DNA from 3 places in the Thalassospira sp. SN3W genome. Region 2 is predicted to be linked to each of the others. Evidence: riboswitches for the same ligand, from Rfam matches in the RefSeq annotation. Region 2 holds a riboswitch; each other region holds the start of a gene.
What was found. A riboswitch is a leader RNA that binds a small molecule or an ion and turns the genes downstream of it on or off. The one in region 2 is predicted to bind cobalamin.
Positions count from the first base shown of each region.

Region 1: another riboswitch for cobalamin. It lies ahead of P8T57_RS12505 (ABC transporter substrate-binding protein); the one in region 2 lies ahead of cobU (bifunctional adenosylcobinamide kinase/adenosylcobinamide-phosphate guanylyltransferase).
Region 3: another riboswitch for cobalamin. It lies ahead of P8T57_RS15035 (CbtB domain-containing protein); the one in region 2 lies ahead of cobU (bifunctional adenosylcobinamide kinase/adenosylcobinamide-phosphate guanylyltransferase).

Region 1 covers NZ_CP121124.1:2,778,890-2,784,170, forward strand. The annotation lists gene P8T57_RS12485 (adenylate/guanylate cyclase domain-containing protein) at 1-595, shown strand, start outside; gene P8T57_RS12490 (Atu4866 domain-containing protein) at 714-1,061, opposite strand; gene P8T57_RS12495 (SDR family oxidoreductase) at 1,086-1,832, opposite strand; gene P8T57_RS12500 (AraC family transcriptional regulator) at 2,001-2,918, shown strand; cobalamin riboswitch at 2,974-3,170, shown strand; gene P8T57_RS12505 (ABC transporter substrate-binding protein) at 3,381-4,421, shown strand; gene P8T57_RS12510 (iron ABC transporter permease) at 4,430-5,281, shown strand, end outside.
Region 2 covers NZ_CP121124.1:2,117,154-2,122,434, reverse strand. The annotation lists gene cobN (cobaltochelatase subunit CobN) at 1-1,308, opposite strand, end outside; gene cobW (cobalamin biosynthesis protein CobW) at 1,399-2,439, opposite strand; gene cobU (bifunctional adenosylcobinamide kinase/adenosylcobinamide-phosphate guanylyltransferase) at 2,472-3,011, opposite strand; cobalamin riboswitch at 3,071-3,295, opposite strand; gene P8T57_RS09500 (hypothetical protein) at 3,608-4,183, shown strand; gene P8T57_RS09495 (histidine phosphatase family protein) at 4,265-4,876, opposite strand; gene cobS (adenosylcobinamide-GDP ribazoletransferase) at 4,960-5,281, opposite strand, start outside.
Region 3 covers NZ_CP121124.1:3,309,748-3,315,028, forward strand. The annotation lists gene P8T57_RS15015 (DUF2975 domain-containing protein) at 1-414, opposite strand, end outside; gene P8T57_RS15020 (hypothetical protein) at 698-970, opposite strand; gene P8T57_RS15025 (hypothetical protein) at 1,086-1,349, opposite strand; gene P8T57_RS15030 (metalloregulator ArsR/SmtB family transcription factor) at 1,483-1,947, shown strand; cobalamin riboswitch at 2,067-2,281, shown strand; gene P8T57_RS15035 (CbtB domain-containing protein) at 2,313-2,486, shown strand; gene P8T57_RS15040 (CbtA family protein) at 2,490-3,173, shown strand; gene P8T57_RS15045 (hypothetical protein) at 3,247-3,771, shown strand; gene P8T57_RS15050 (DUF1636 domain-containing protein) at 3,772-4,143, opposite strand; gene P8T57_RS15055 (heavy metal translocating P-type ATPase) at 4,343-5,281, shown strand, end outside.

The sequences.
Region 1 (5,281 bases), 660 kb from region 2:
CCCGGTCGAGCGTGAGGCAACCATCCTGTTTGCCGATCTGGCCGATTTCACCAAGCTGACCGAAACCATCGGTCCAAAAGGTATTGTCGAGGTTCTCAATACCTATTTCGATGCAGTGTCACAGATCATTACCCGTCATCATGGTGTGATTACCCAGTTTCAGGGCGATGCGGTACTGGCGACCTTCAATGTTCCGGTCGAGGATGCCGACCATGCCAGATGTGCCGTGCGGGCCGCACGCGAGATTTCCGATCTCGTGCAAAGTCGGGATTTCGCCGGGATCCATGTTCGTACGCGTATCGGGATATGCACCGGCACGGTGATTGCCGGCAGTGTCGGCGGGGGTGGGCGTCAGAACTATACCGTGCATGGCGATACGGTAAATATGGCGGCCCGATTGGAAGTGATGAACAAGGAACTGGGAACCGACGTTCTGATTTCTGCAACGACGGCACAGTATCTGACCGCAAAAGAATTTCGCAAGATCGGGCAGATGGATGTCCGTGGGCTTTCCGAACCGATTGATCTGTTTACCCTTGCCACGGCTGATGAACGGAATGTCGCGACTGGCAATGTGCCCGTGACAGCGACCTGATTATTGGCAAAGTTTTCGCGCATGAAAATGAAAAAAAGGAACGGCATCCATTCGATACCGTTCCTTGCGGGTTCTGCGCCGGGTTAGCCGGTGCAGCGGGGCTTTTAAAGCCTGAATGCTATTGTATGGGCTGGCGATACATCACCATTCCGGCGTGATACAGAACACTGTCCTCGAAATATCCGTCGGCGGTAAAACCGGTATCATCCCAGTAATCGATGTGATTGCCGGAAATTTCATAACGCCCCTGATAGGCAGACGGGCGATTGCCGCGCGCCTCGTCATAACGTCCGTTGGCCAGCAATTCCTGACGGATATTGCCATCAGCCGTGACCCACATGCCAACATAGGGATGCGGGTCGTTCGATGTGGTTCCGGACATGACGGTTTCCTCCTGTGCGGTGGCGGTGCTGGAAAACAGCATCAGAAGACTGGCGATAGAAGACGCAAACATATGACGTGCCATGTGGGCCTCCTTGGGCGTTACGGATCAATATGCCGATGCGGTCGGGCGCACGATGATCTCGTTGACATCGACGCTTTCGGGCTGGGCGATTGCGTAAAGCACCGACCATGCAATGGAAATCGGACTGAGTGCGGTTTTGCGCAGTTCACCGAGAAACCCTTTGGCATTGTCATCGGTAATGTCGTTGCCAAGTTCTGTTTCGGTAACGCCCGGCGAAATGGTGGTGACGCGGATATCGCGGCTTTCCTGACGCAGGCCATCGGAAATCGCCCAGACGGCATATTTCGTGGCGCAGTAAACGGCGGCAGTCGGGGATACCAGATGTGCGCCAATGGATGCGGTATTGATGATGTGGCCGCTACCCTGTTCCTTGAACAATGGCAGACCGGCGGCAATGCCATTCAGGACGCCGCGAATATTGACGTCGATCATCTTGTTCCACTCGTCAATTTTCAGTTCGGCAAGCGGCGACAGGGGCATGACACCGGCATTGTTGAAGATCACATCAACGCGGCCATAGGTGTTTTTGGCGAAATAGATCAGTGCTTCGACGTCGTCGGCATCGGTGACATCAACCGCGCGACATGTGGCGGTGCCGCCTTCGGCCTCGATTTCGGCGACGATGGAATGAAGCTTTGCCGTGCGTCGGGCCGCAAGAACGACCTTTGCACCGTTTTCGGCCAGAAGTTTTGCCGTGGCCTCGCCAATTCCGCTGCTGGCACCGGTAATGACGACAACCTTGTTTTCAACATTGCTGGACATAAGCGACATGACATCCTCCTTGTCTGGATCATGGCGCTTACTGTGATTGCAAATGGTTGCCTGATGAATACACAGAACTCTTGATCAATTGCCTGATTCTCCAGGCAGGGTGAAAACCGCTTTTCAGGATGGTTCTGGTTGCTATAGTTCATATTAGAGAAACAAAGGAGTTTGGTGATGCCTGTGTTTGAAGAGATGTCTGAACTGATTGACAGATACTGCGAAGGCGAAGGTGTTGCCGAGACGCCGGTGAAGGCGGTGCATCTGTATCGTGCGACCGGGCCGTCGATGAAAGTTCCGACAATCTACAAGCCATGCCTTTGCATTATCGCGTCAGGTGCCAAAGAGGTCACTCTGGGCGAGGCGGTTTTCAGTTATGCGCCCGGAAAGTATCTGGTGGCGTCGGTCGACCTGCCGATTGTCGGCTGTGTGACAAATGCCAGTGCAGCACTTCCGTATCGCAGTTTGTCGATTGAACTGGATGGTCAGATGTTGGGCGATCTTGTCACCCAGATTGATCTTCAGGTCGGCTCGGCATCCGAAAGCGATTGCGGGCTTCATGTCGATAACGCCAGCGATACCTTGCTGGATGCCGTGATGCGCCTGTTGCGCCTGTGTGATGAGAAAGACGATATTTCGGTGATGGCACCGATGCTTCTGCGCGAAGTGCATTATCGCCTTCTGCGCGGCCTTCAGGGGGCCAGGATTGCGCAAATCGGCATGGGCGGCAGCAACATGCAGCGCATTTCCAAGATCATCCGGCTTATGAAGGACGATTTTGCCGCACCGCTTCGGGTCGATGATCTGGCGGCACAGGCGAATATGAGTCCGTCTTCCTTCCATCATCATTTCAAACAGGTAACCTCCATGAGCCCGCTTCAGTATCAGAAACGCCTTCGCCTGACGATGGCGCGCCAGATGATGCTGACCGAAATGAAGGATGCGGCAACCGCGGCCTATGAAGTCGGATATGAAAGCGCATCACAGTTCAGCCGTGAATATGCCCGCATGTTTGGCGCGCCACCGATGCGCGATGTCTCGGCGATCCTTGGGCGGCTGGGCGGCGATGGCACGGCGGCGGCGAACGCCTATTGAAAATTGTAATCATTGCGATTTATTCGCAATTGGCTTGACCGGCCTTCGTGACTATGTGACACCGATAGATGTCAGTATCCGATAAGGATAAAGGGAATTCGAAGCCGTCCGTGAAGACGGTTAACCGAAGCTGCCCCCGCAACTGTAGGCGGTGAGTGTTTCCTTCTGAAAGCCACTGGGATATTTCCCGGGAAGGCAGGAAAACACAACGACCCGCGAGCCAGGAGACCTGCTGACATGAATACGACGGACCGGGCGGGGTGCCCCGGAGGATGTCGGTATATGTCACCGTTCCGGGCGGGCTGAAAGCCATTGGACCGCCCTTGGATCCCGGCATTTCCCGCCATTTTTCAGCACTTTAGCCAGTCCCTTGACCATAGTAACTTTGATGTTATGTTATAACATAACATTTATTGGTTTGGTATGTCCGGTCGGGAAATGAAATTCCCGATCAGCATATCCATGAAAGGACGCAAAGTGATTGAACTGAACAAAAAGGTTTTTGCAGTCGGGGTGTTTGCTGCAGGACTGGCTTCTTTCGCACAATACGCATCTGCCACGGAATATCCGCTTACATTGGAAAATTGTGGTCGAACCCTGACCTTTGATCAGGCTCCGAACCGTGCCGTATCGCTTGGCCAAAGCAGCACTGAACTGCTTTATCTTCTGGGACTGGCGGACAGGGTGGTCGGAACGGCCGTATGGCTTGGCCCGGTGCAGGAACAGTTTCGCGACGTCAACGCCACCATTCCGCGGCTTGCCGACAACGATCCCAGCTTTGAAAGTGTGGTCGGCCAGAAACCCGATTTGGTCACAACCCAGTTCCAATGGCATATCGGCCCGAATGGCAAGGTCGGAACGATTGACCAGTTTGCTGAACTTTCAATCCCGGTCTATACCGCACCAGCCGATTGCGTCGGTAAGGACAACACCACGGGCGGTGACGGAACGCGGATTGATGCCTTTTCGATGGATCAGATCTATCAGGGGATAGCCGACCTTTCGAAAATCTTCGATGTCGAGGAACGCGGCGCAGATCTGATTGCCGATTTCAAAGCCCGCGAACAGGCTGCGCGCGAAAAAGTCGCCGCCGTGAATGGCAAGGGAATTTCGGCACTGTTCTGGTTCTCCAGTGCTGAAATCGATGTTGATCCGTTTGTTGCCGGGCAGAAAGGCGCACCGGCCTATGTCATGTCGATCCTTGGTGTGGAGAATGTCATCGACAGTGATGATGAATGGCCCACAGCCGGGTGGGAAACCATCGTACGGACCAATCCCGATATCATTGTGATTGGCAAAATGGATCGTCGTCGTTTTCCGGCCGATGACTGGGAACTTAAAATGCAGTTCCTGAAATCCGATCCGGTAACCCGTCAGATGAATGCGGTCAAAAGCGGAAATATCGTCGTCATGGATGCCCAGTCGATGAACCCGACCATGCGGACAATCGACGGCATTGAAACGCTGGCCAAGGCAATCGAGGCGTTCGAGGCAACCCAGTGATCGGGCCAATGATCGGGAATATCATTTCCAGCCCTGTTTTCATCAAACGCATCAGCGTGGCATTTGCCGCGCTGATGTTGCTGGCAGCGGTTCTGGCGGTTGCCGCATCGGTGGGCGAAACAGCGATCCCGGTGGGCACGGTGATCAATACGATTGCCAATCATTTGTGGGATGCCGGGTATCCGGTGGATGCGATTGATGCCGGTATAATCTGGAACTATCGGCTGAGCCGCGCCATCGTTGCCGCAAGTTGCGGGGCGGCCTTGGCCGTTTCCGGTGCGGTCCTGCAGGCGCTTTTGCGCAACAGTCTTGCCGATCCCTATCTGCTCGGCATTTCGGCCGGGGCATCGACCGGTGCGGTCAGCATCGTGATCCTAGGTCTTGGGGCCGGGATGCTTTCGCTGTCACTTGGTGCATTTATCGGCGCAGTGGCGGCATTCGCCTTTGTGACCCTTCTGGCGTTACAGGCCGGGCGCGGTACGGGTGCGATCATTCTGGCCGGGATTGCCGGATCGCAGATGTTCAATGCCCTGACATCCTTCATTGTCACCAAATCGGCTAGTGCCGAGCAGGCGCGCGGCATCATGTTCTGGCTTCTGGGCAATCTTAGCGGCGTGCGCTGGCCCGATGTGTGGCTGGCTTTACCCGTGGCTCTTGTCGGGCTTGTCGTGTGTCTTTGGCATGCACGCGCACTTGATGCCTTTACATTTGGTAGGGAATCCGCCGCATCGCTTGGTGTTCCGGTCAGGCGGGTTTATGCGATCCTGATTGCCGCAGCCGCGATGATGACCGCGGTAATGGTCAGTATCGTTGGTTCCATCGGCTTTGTCGGGCTCGTGATCCCGCATGCGGCGCGCTTT
Region 2 (5,281 bases):
GGCATCGCCATTTTCCGGCAGCTCATTAATCCTGTACCCGGCATCCTTCATCGCCCGAAGGGTTTCAATCATCCCGGCCGGTGTATCAAGCCCCACACCATTGCCAAGGCGCGCATCCTTGTTGGGATAATTGGCCATGATCATCGCAACTTTGCGCACCGGGGCATCCGTCTTGCGCAATTTGACCCAATTGGCCGCCAGTTCGGCAACAAACGCCACCCGATCGCGCACCGGGATATATTTGACCAGATCAATCTGGGTCAGGGCATCCTTGCCCGCCGATCCCTTGAACGACACGGCGCGCGATAAAATACGGCCATCCACTTCGGGAAGTGCGACATTCATCGCAATATCCCGCGCGGCAAGGCCGTTCACCCCATCCCGCCACGATGCTTCACCACCGCCAGATAGCACCACCTGGAAAACCGGTGCATCGACAACATCAAACGGCCCATCTTTTCGTTCCACACCCGGAACGGAAAGAGAGAAGCCGGTGGTGTTCAGGATCAAATCCGCACGTGTTGACCCCAGCCATTCTTCAACCAAGGCCGCCGCAACCGGGTCTTTGAGGCTGGCAACAAAAACAGGCAATGGATTGAGGCTATTACCCAACAACTCCTCAACCAGCGCATCAATTACATCCAGATTACCAGCCTGAATTAATGCACGGTAGAAGATGATCGGAACAACAGCATGATTTTGTTTCCAATTCTGTTCAATTTCTTCGAGATTTGCGGTGATTTTCCCCGGCCAATAAAGGCCTGCCTTGACCAATGGTGCCGCCGGCTTCCAGTCCCAACTGACAGACGGGTTCAATTTTTCATATATAAGACGCAGTAAATGTTCAGCATTTCCCGGACCACCTTCGATCAGGTAACGCCAGATTTGCTGATACGTTGCACCCTTTACCGTCGATAACGACAACAGTTCCGCATCGGGTTGATCGTCACCTGGCAACAGTACCAACGGCACGTCGTTGCGACGGGCCAGTTCGACCAGCTGTTCGATCCCGTATTCCCAATATCCCCGCCCGCCCAGAATGCGCACGATGATGAATTTGGCATCGGTCAGAACATCCTCGACATAAAGATCGACCGACATGTTGTGACCCAGCTGCAATAGACTTGCCAATCGCAGCGACGGTGTCGCGTCGCCAAATGCTGAATGCAATCGCGCCTGCGCCCCGGCCAGACAGGCAAGCTCGGACTCTGCTGCCGACAGGATAACGACATCGCCCGGGCTTTGCCCCAGATCGACGGCTTCGCTTCCATCGGTAACAAGTCCAGGCTGGGCGGCAAGCAGATGCATCGGAAATGTCCGTTTCTTTTATCGTGTGCTGGTTCAAGATCATCCGCCCGCACAACGTTGTCGACCGGATGATCTTACAATTTCAAAACGTCACGATGCCTTGATTGCCGCTTCGATGGCACCGCGATCCAAGCCATGCAGGCCGATCACCACCAGTTCCGACCGGCGCGTTTCGGTTTCGGCCCACGGCCGGTCGAAATAACGCTGGAACCTCTCACCAACGCCCTGAACAACCTGGCGCATCGGCTTGCCGGGAATATCGAGAAAACCCTTGATCCGCAGGACATCGAACTGACGCACGACATCAATCAGGCGTTTTTCAAGCACGGCCGCATCGTCAACCGCGTCAAGTGACACGACAAAGCTTTCAAAATCGTCGTGGTCATGTTCGTGACCATCGTCATGATGTGAGGGGCGGCTATCAAGATCGTCTTCGGCCGCCGCTCCAAGTCCCAGCAAAACAGCATTTTCGACCTTCGAATGCGCGGTCGCGATGATCTTGACCGATGGGCGTTTCAGCTCGGCCCGGATATCTGCCTCGACCTTGGCAACTTCGGCAGCGCTCAGCAAATCGGTTTTGTTCAGAACCACCATATCGGCGCAATGAAGCTGCTCTTCAAACAGTTCCTCAAGCGGGCTTTCATGATCAAGATTATCATCCGCCTCGCGTTGGGCCTGAACCGCATAATGATCATGGGCAAACAACCCGTCGCGCAATGCCGCCCCGTCCAGAACAGCCACCACACCATCTACCGTGACCCGTGAACGGATTTCCGGCCAGTTGAACGCCTTGACCAACGGTTTTGGCAGTGCCAACCCTGATGTTTCGATAACGATATGATCAGGCGGCGTGTCGCGATCAATCAGGCCCTTGATGGTCGGCAGGAAATCATCGGCCACCGTGCAACAGATGCAACCGTTTGCAAGTTCGACAACGTCGTCCTCGGCACATCCCGAAATGCCACAACCATTTATCACTTCGCGGTCCACGCCCAGATCACCAAATTCGTTGATGATCAGCGCAATCCGCTTACCCCCGGCATTTTCCAGCATATTGCGGATCATCGTGGTTTTGCCTGCACCAAGAAAACCGGTGATCACTGTTGCCGGAATTTTTCCAAGCTGTGCCATATTCAATTACCCTTAAATCTATGAATTCTGATCTATTTAACCGACATCGGAATGCCCGCAACCACAAGCGTCACCTGATCGGCAAGCTCGGCAATCCGTTGATGCAATCGTCCGGCATGATCGCGAAAGCTGCGCGCCATGGCATTTTCCGGCACAATCCCGAAACCGACCTCGTTCGAAACCAGAAGAACTGGGATATCCAGCTCCGGCAAAAGGTCGCAAAGCCGGTCAAACTCGGCCTCGATATCGCGATCTTCCAGCATCAGATTGGTCAGCCAAAGCGTCAGGCAATCGACCAGTACCGGTTTGCTGCCGTCGCGATTGCAGGCAGACAGGACACCGAAAAGATCAAGCGGTTCCTCAATCGTTTGCCATATCTCGCCGCGCGATGATTTGTGAAGTTCGATGCGATTTGCCATTTCCTCGTCCCATGCCCGGCCGGTCGCGATATAAATACCGCCGCCTGCATGGTTGATCCGGTTTTCGGCAAACCGGCTTTTGCCCGATCTGGCACCGCCAAGGATCAGATGGATCCCGGCAAACTGGCTGTTATCAGCCATATTATGGGTCATAGCCGCCTTCCTTCGCTTTGACCTCCCACCGAGGCCGGATTGCGTTACCCCATATCCTTACGAACAGGGATACCGATGGCTGGTTTCCTGGCTGCGGGCATGAAAGCAATCCGCCTTCCCGGCATGTTGTCTGCAAATCAACATTACCGGTGGCTTGTGACATCACATCACCCGGATCACCCAACCCGTTACAGTTGCGGGGGCAGCACCGGCATCACACCGGTTTCCCATCACCAAACGGCAGCGCCGAACCTAGCAGCTTTACCCCCACGACCAAAGCCCAAACTCCGACCTAACCATAAGGTCAGTATTTGTAAGAATTGACTGCTTGTCGGCGGTTATTCTTTAGGAGAACATAATTTTGTCACGTTGGATCAGAGCCGACAAAAGCCGCCCGCGTGACCGCCGGACATTACAAAACAAACAAAGTCCGGATGCCGAAACCGCAAAGGGTTTCGGAAAAACTTCTTGGGGTTAATTGGAAATTTGCTGATCAAATGGCAATTCATGAACAAATTCAACGAATTCGGAATCTGAAATCAACAACCTGGCAGACCGTATCACGCGAAGACATGTGGCGCGGGCTGCTGGATAGATTGAGCTATAATGATCAATCCTTTCCCGAATTCCTGCAACATCATGCTGTAAATGGTGAAATATCATTGGCGCGTCGTGATGTTCGAAACATTTATGCCAGCCGTCCGACCTGTGGTGTTGTCGCGACCATCATTTGGTCGCATGCGCGTGGCATCCGCGTAAATGCGCTTTCTCTTCTGGTCCGTGACCTAACGAAACTCGTGGAATTGTTCGAAAATGACGATTTCGACGAAGATCAAATGTCACTGCTTCTGGGCCAGCCTGGGATATCCATCCCGACCGCCAGCAAAATGCTTTCAGCCTGTGGTAAGAAATACAAAGGCAAACCCGCCGCCATCATCGACGACACGATCATTCAGGTTATCGAAGCACCGGAATTTGCATCCGACTTTACGGAAATCAGCGAGCTTCGCGGCAAATCGCGCAGCCGGCCTATTCCCTACTACGAAGCCTATCTCGACGATGTCGCGTCAATCTGTGGCAGATACGATGTCTCTGCCGATATGGTAGATCGCTTTTTGTCGGAATATGCGCTTGTCGATGCGCAGGAAACCGATCAACGGAAATCCGCCTGAAAACTGATACCCTGTGTGGCATGTCATTCAAGCCCCACAGGGTATCGGCAGATGGGTACTGCCCAGCCCCCCCCCCTTTTATCAGTAACGCAGATTAACACCGGTCACCCGCCAGCCCGGCTGATCGACGCCGTTTATATGTTCGATCCGTGTCACGCCAAGCGTATCGATATGAAATGATAAAGCCGCCTCAAGCGACAGACCGAGCGCATTGGCAAGGGCCGCGCGCACCGTCCCACCGTGAATAACGGCGACAATATCACGCCCGGCCCAATATCTTGTCAGCCGGTCAAATATTGGCCCAACCCGTTCGACAACGTCGCTGAAACTTTCACCATTCGGAGGATGCTGGCGCGCGAAATCGGCCCAGAAACGGGTGGTTTCCCCTTTGGGCAGATCATTCCAGTGTTTCTTTTCCCATGCACCAAAATGCTGTTCGGCAAAGCCGGTTTCACGCGTCGGCAGGATGTTTTCATCCATCAGCTCAAGAAGTTTAAGCGCGGTATCAAGCGTGCGCGAAAGGTGGCTCGTAATCCAGACCGCGTCGTTTGGCAAATGGCGCGACAGGGCACGCAATGCCTTTTCATCGGTAAGATCAACCGGCATGTCGCTTCGGCCATAGACAAGCCGTTCCGGGTTGAGAACCGGCGCATGGCGAACAAGCCACCAACGGGTTGTCACTGCTTTGTCCATTCTTCCCCCAAGGAAAAATGCGGTCGAAAAATACGATCCGGGATTGGGCTCGGTTTTGAACGGTCCTTTTCATGATCTTATCATCAGGCAATCTGCAGTATCGCGATAAATGCAATACCGACAAGCAGTTCGGAGATGATTTGAGTCATGCCCAGCACATCGCCAGTATGGCCGCCAATCTGATACCGGGCGATCCATCCGACAACCGATGCCCCGACCATCATGGCAATCAGACACATGAACGCGGTCACCGCACCCGCAACAATCACCACCAGAACCAAGGCGATGGCAATACCCGCGCTCACCACTTTAATGTCGGGTCGCCCGGCACTTTTGCCAAGACCATCTTCACGCGCCGGATCAAACACATAGGTCACGATCGGCATCGCCGCACGCGATAGTGTC
Region 3 (5,281 bases), 1.2 Mb from region 2:
CCGTTCGCCCTCTGGCCGGGTTATGGTTGCCAGCACGGATGTCAATGCACCTGAAATAGGCTTGATCAGGGTCTGTGTCATAAGGGCCACGGAAAATGCTTTCAGATGGGCAATCGGGGCAGGCTGGAAAATATGGTTTTCGGCAAAAGACAGGAACATCTTGCGCAACCGCCAAAGCCCATAGGCCATAACAAGTGTCGGCAGCATCATCGATGCCATCACGGCATATTTCTGCCATCCGGAAAGGGCGCGCAATTCTTCAATGCTGATGGTCATCTGGCTGGCGCTGGTATCAATCCAGCCATCCACATGCCATATCAGCGGCACGAGACAGATTTCGAAAACAACGCCGATAAGGCATACCCAGCCAAGTATGCGGCTGACGGTGCGGACATTTTTCAAGGTATCGGACATGACGGGGCTCCATCCGGAAACAATCAGGGGACATTTTAATGACGAATAAAATTTATTAATTAAAATAAAACATTAATTTTTTATCGAAATGAGTCAACCTGGATTTTTGTCCGTAGCAGTGCTTTGATCGTCAGGTGGTCGATGCCTAGCCAAAATGCAGACAAAAAAATGCAGCCGGGGCGGTTGAAACGCCCGGCTGCAGAAGGAATGGCGGGGAGGGGAGGAAAACCCGCCAGGGAAGAGAGGGAGACGAAAAAGTCTGGCTGCTTCCAGCGCGGCGTCGTTAATGCCGTTTGGAAGAGATCATCGCGTCCCACGCACCTTGCAAACGTTGTTTGGCTTCACGAAAACGCTGCAGGGATTCTTGCGGGATATCACCGCTATGATCTTTGATCTCGCTCCAGGCGGCATCCATGTCATCCCACGCCTGAACAACCTCGCTTGGCAATTGTTCAAGCCCGGCTTCGGATTCCTTGCAATGGGCTGTAAGGCCGAATTCCCAATCCTTGAATTCCTGATGGAGCTTGGCATGCTCCGGAAGGGGACGGGCTGTCATGGGAGCCTCCTTTTGCTTTTCCAGACAGTTTCAATCTGGCGCGTAATCATGTCATCGATTTGCAATGAAAAGGCGATTTTGGGGCATTCTCTATAAAGGGCATAAAACCGGCAATTTACCTGCCAATCATATCGTTCCATGCTTTTTCAAGATTTGCGGTCGCCTTGTGGAACTGCTCTGCGGTGGCGTTGCTTGCGGCATCGCCTTCGGCCTTAAGCTTTTCCCACGCCTCATTCATCTCGTTATAGGGGCCGGTTACCTCTTTGGGCAGGTTGCCGACCTGCATCTCGTTTTTCGCGCAGTAACCGGCAACATTCCGTTCCCAGCTGTCGTGGGACTGACGCAGATTAAAAATGTCGAGTGCTGTTTGCTCTTGCATCGGTGTGTCTCCTTGTTCTGGTGGGCACTTTCGACGATGTGTCATACCTGTAACGTTCCCTGCGTGGCGGAGTTCCATGCACGCAAACATCAAGTCCCCTTGCCAAGCGATGCAGGGCGTGGAAAATAGTGGCATGTCACAAAGCAAAGCAAAATCCCGTAAAGTCGAAATCACACCGGCCCGCCCGGTCGTGGTCAGCGCCAATAATGATGGTGACGGTTGTCAGGAATGCGATACTGCCGCACGCCTTGGACTTTCCACCGAACAGGGGGAAGCCGTAACGCGTGATGCGTCGCGCGCCACCGGTCATAACCTGTCGCTGCCCGATATCGAGGCAGCAGCGAAAATCTTTGCGCTTTTGGGGGATGCCGGGCGGTTGCAGCTTGTTCTGCGCTGCATGGAAAAACCGCAAACCGTTGGCGAACTGGCCGAGGCATCGGGCATGTCGCAGTCGCTTACCAGCCATCATCTGCGTCAGTTGCGCGATCAGCGCATTCTGGCCTCCGAGCGCAACGGGCGTCATATCTTCTATCAGATTGATGACGAACATATTTCCCGTGTTGTTCGAGATGTCTTTGCCCACGTCACACACGACTAAGCCACCCCCGCACTGATCTTTGCGGGCATTCCAGTCGCAGATCGACAATCGGGCGAATATGTTCGTCGAATGATCACCCGGCCTGCGTGGTTTTCACATTGCACTTGCGCAAAATTACCGTCATAAACGAATGGCTTGGTTTTTCCCGCTCTGCTCGGGGTTGGGAAACGAAGAGGGAATTTGGAAAGCCGTCTGTTTGACGGTCAAAGCCAAAGCCGCCCCCGCGACTGTATGCGACGAGTGCCCGCCATCATACCACTTGCGAAAGCAGGGAAGGTCGGCGACGCATGAAGACCCGCAAGCCAGGAGACCTGCCAGGCATGGACCCGAACCGACTGTCGGGTGTGACAGCAAAGGAGATTTCTATGACCACGCAGACCGCGGCATTTGCCGTTTCGAAAAAATCCGTTCTTCTGCCGATCCTTGCCTGTGCCGTTTTCGGCATGGCGATTGTCTTTGTGACCGGCCACGTTCAGGCGGACCTGCTTCATGACGCGGCACACGATGTGCGCCACGCGACCGGCTTTCCCTGCCACTAAGTCATGTTCACACGCATAGTAACCAGCGCGTTGTTCGCTGGTGCTGCAGCGGGGCTTATTGCGGCCCTGCTACAGCTGTATTTTGTGCAGCCCGTTTTGCTGCATGCGGAGCTGTATGAAACCGGTGCCCTTGTGCATTTCGGCGGTGACGCGGTTAGCGCGCATCAGGATGTCGGTGGGATTGATCCGCTGCGTGACGGGCTAAGCATCCTGTTCACCATGCTGGTCTATACCGGCTATGCACTGATCCTGATCGCGGCCATGGCCTTTGCCGAAAATCGTGGTCATGTGGTGACTGCGCGCAGTGGCATCATCTGGGGCATTGCAGGGTTTGTCATCGTGCATTTTGCGCCGGGCTTCACCTTGGCGCCAGAGGTGCCCGGTGTTGCTGCGGCCGATGTCTATGAACGGCAAATCTGGTGGTTTGCGACGGTGGCAACCGCGGCACTTGCGGTTTGGCTGATCGCCTTTGGCCGGAACTGGCTGGCGTGGGGGGCGGCGGTTGTTCTGCTTCTGGCGCCGCATGTTATCGGTGCGCCGGAACCCGATCAGTTCAGCGGTCCCGTGCCGACCGAACTCGGGGCGCTGTTTGCTGCGCGTGCCTTTGGTATCGGGGCGGTAGCCTGGGTGTTGACCGGGCTGTTTGCCGGGCATTTCTGGCGGCGTGAAGCCGACCGGGAAGCGTAAAACGCAATCACATTGATCAGGCGCGGTATATTCCGCGCCTGTTTTCTTTCATTGATTTGTCTGGATAAACGAAATGCCACGTTCACTTGCTCTTTTCGGGATCGGGCTTGTTTTTGGCGGCGGGATTGGCTTTCTGGTGGCGGCGGGCAATGGCATCACCCTTGATGGCCATGACCATTCCGATCCGCGCGCGCATGGGGAAAGTGCCCATGGTGATACGCATGACACGATGAATGTCAACGGTGCCCATGCCAGCCATGATGCCGTCATTTCACTGCCCGATGCCGTCGATGCGCCAAGCCTTGATGTTGCCATTGCGCCCGATCCGGTCAGTGGCTGGAACCTGCATCTCTTGGTGCAGAATTTCCGTTTTGCCCCCGAACATGCCAGCAGTCCCCATATCCCGGGCGAGGGGCATGCTCATGTCTATGTTAACGGCACCAAGATCGCCCGCCTGTATGGCCCGTGGCTTCATATCGCAGACCTTCCAGCGGGCGATAATGAGGTTATCGTGACCCTTACGGCCAATGACCATAGCCAGCTTGCCGTTGGCGATAAGCCACTGCGTCAGGTCATGACTGTTTCGGTTGCGCCATAATCACAGGGCCGGGATACGGGCCTTAAGGCAAAATCGAAGACGTCCGCAGCCGCGTGCGTCTTCGATCCATCCATCCGGGGCGTTCAGATATTCCCGGCAGGTGGCAATGATATCGTCAATATCACGATGTGCCGATAATCCGGCAAAAAGATAACTTGCCCGCCCGGTTCCCTGAAGTGCAACCGATGTCGGGTCGCTGCATGATCCCATGCAGTCAACCTGCGTGATTTCAAACGTTTCGGGCAATTCCGCCTGATCAAGTGCCGTGCCTAACTGCCGCACAAAACCATCCGCATCGACAAAATCCATCTTTGGGTCCGGATCAGCATCAGGTGCTGGTTGGCAGGTTTTGCAAATGACAATACGAGGCATGCGGCGGTTGGCCTTGGTTCTTAAATCGGGTGGTCACTATGGTCGCAGTGCCGGCGTAATTCATCAACTTTTTCGGGGCGTCTGGCATTGTGTGTGATAATATTCAAATCATGGTTTGAATGTTCTTGACTCGCTAACATATGAATTGTTATTTGAATATAATACATGAATATAAATTTGAATGTTGGCGAGGTCCAGAATGTCCGTCATCGTAAAATGGGATCAGTTCCCGGCCATTGGAAATTGTGAAAGCTGCAAGTCATCGCTGATTGCGTCGCTCAACGTTGCTGTGCCCGGGCAAAGCTTTGTTGCCGCCGCCGATGGCTTGCACGCGCAATCCGAACTGAGTGTCGAGGACCAGGGCACTGTTGATGATGTGCTGGCCCGTCATCGTGACGGCATTTCGCATCACCAGTGGGCCGTATCGGGCATGGATTGCGGGTCCTGTGTGGCGAAAATCGAAACCGCGCTTTCCAAACGTGATGGCGTGCAATGTGTAGATGTGTCGATGATGCGTGAAACGGTCACGTTGGGCCTTCGCAATGATAGTGCCGAAACGCGTTCCGATATCAGCACCATGCTGACCAAATTGGGTTATCCGGCAAAGGAAAAGGTAATTCCGGGGGCGGGGAAATCATCCGAAGCCGCTTGCTGCGCTGGCGGTTCCTGTGGTTCTGCCAATCCGGCTGCGACGGATAATGCCGCGTCGCAAGATACCGATGCCAATGACAAATCCCTGCTGCGCAAACTGGCCCCCTGGCCGGAAGCCGGGGACGAAATTGCATGGGCAGCGATCTGGCTGGTTCTAGGCGGATTGGTCGGCTGGCTGGTTCCGGCCACCGATGCTTATGCCATGTCCATTGCCTCGATCATCGCGGCATTGCCGGTGATGAGAACAGCGTTCCGTCTGGCGGCAAGCGGCGCATTCTTTTCCATCGAACTATTGATGAGTGTCGCGGTTCTTGGCGCGGTTGCAATCGGCGAAAGTCTTGAAGCCGGTATGGTCGTCCTGCTGTTTGCGATTGGCGAAAGCCTTGAAGGCATTGCCGCGGGGCGGGCGCGCAGCGGGGTTAAATCGCTGATGAAACTGGCCCCGGAGACCGCGCGGCGGGTTTCACCATCTGGTGGCGGCTTTGAT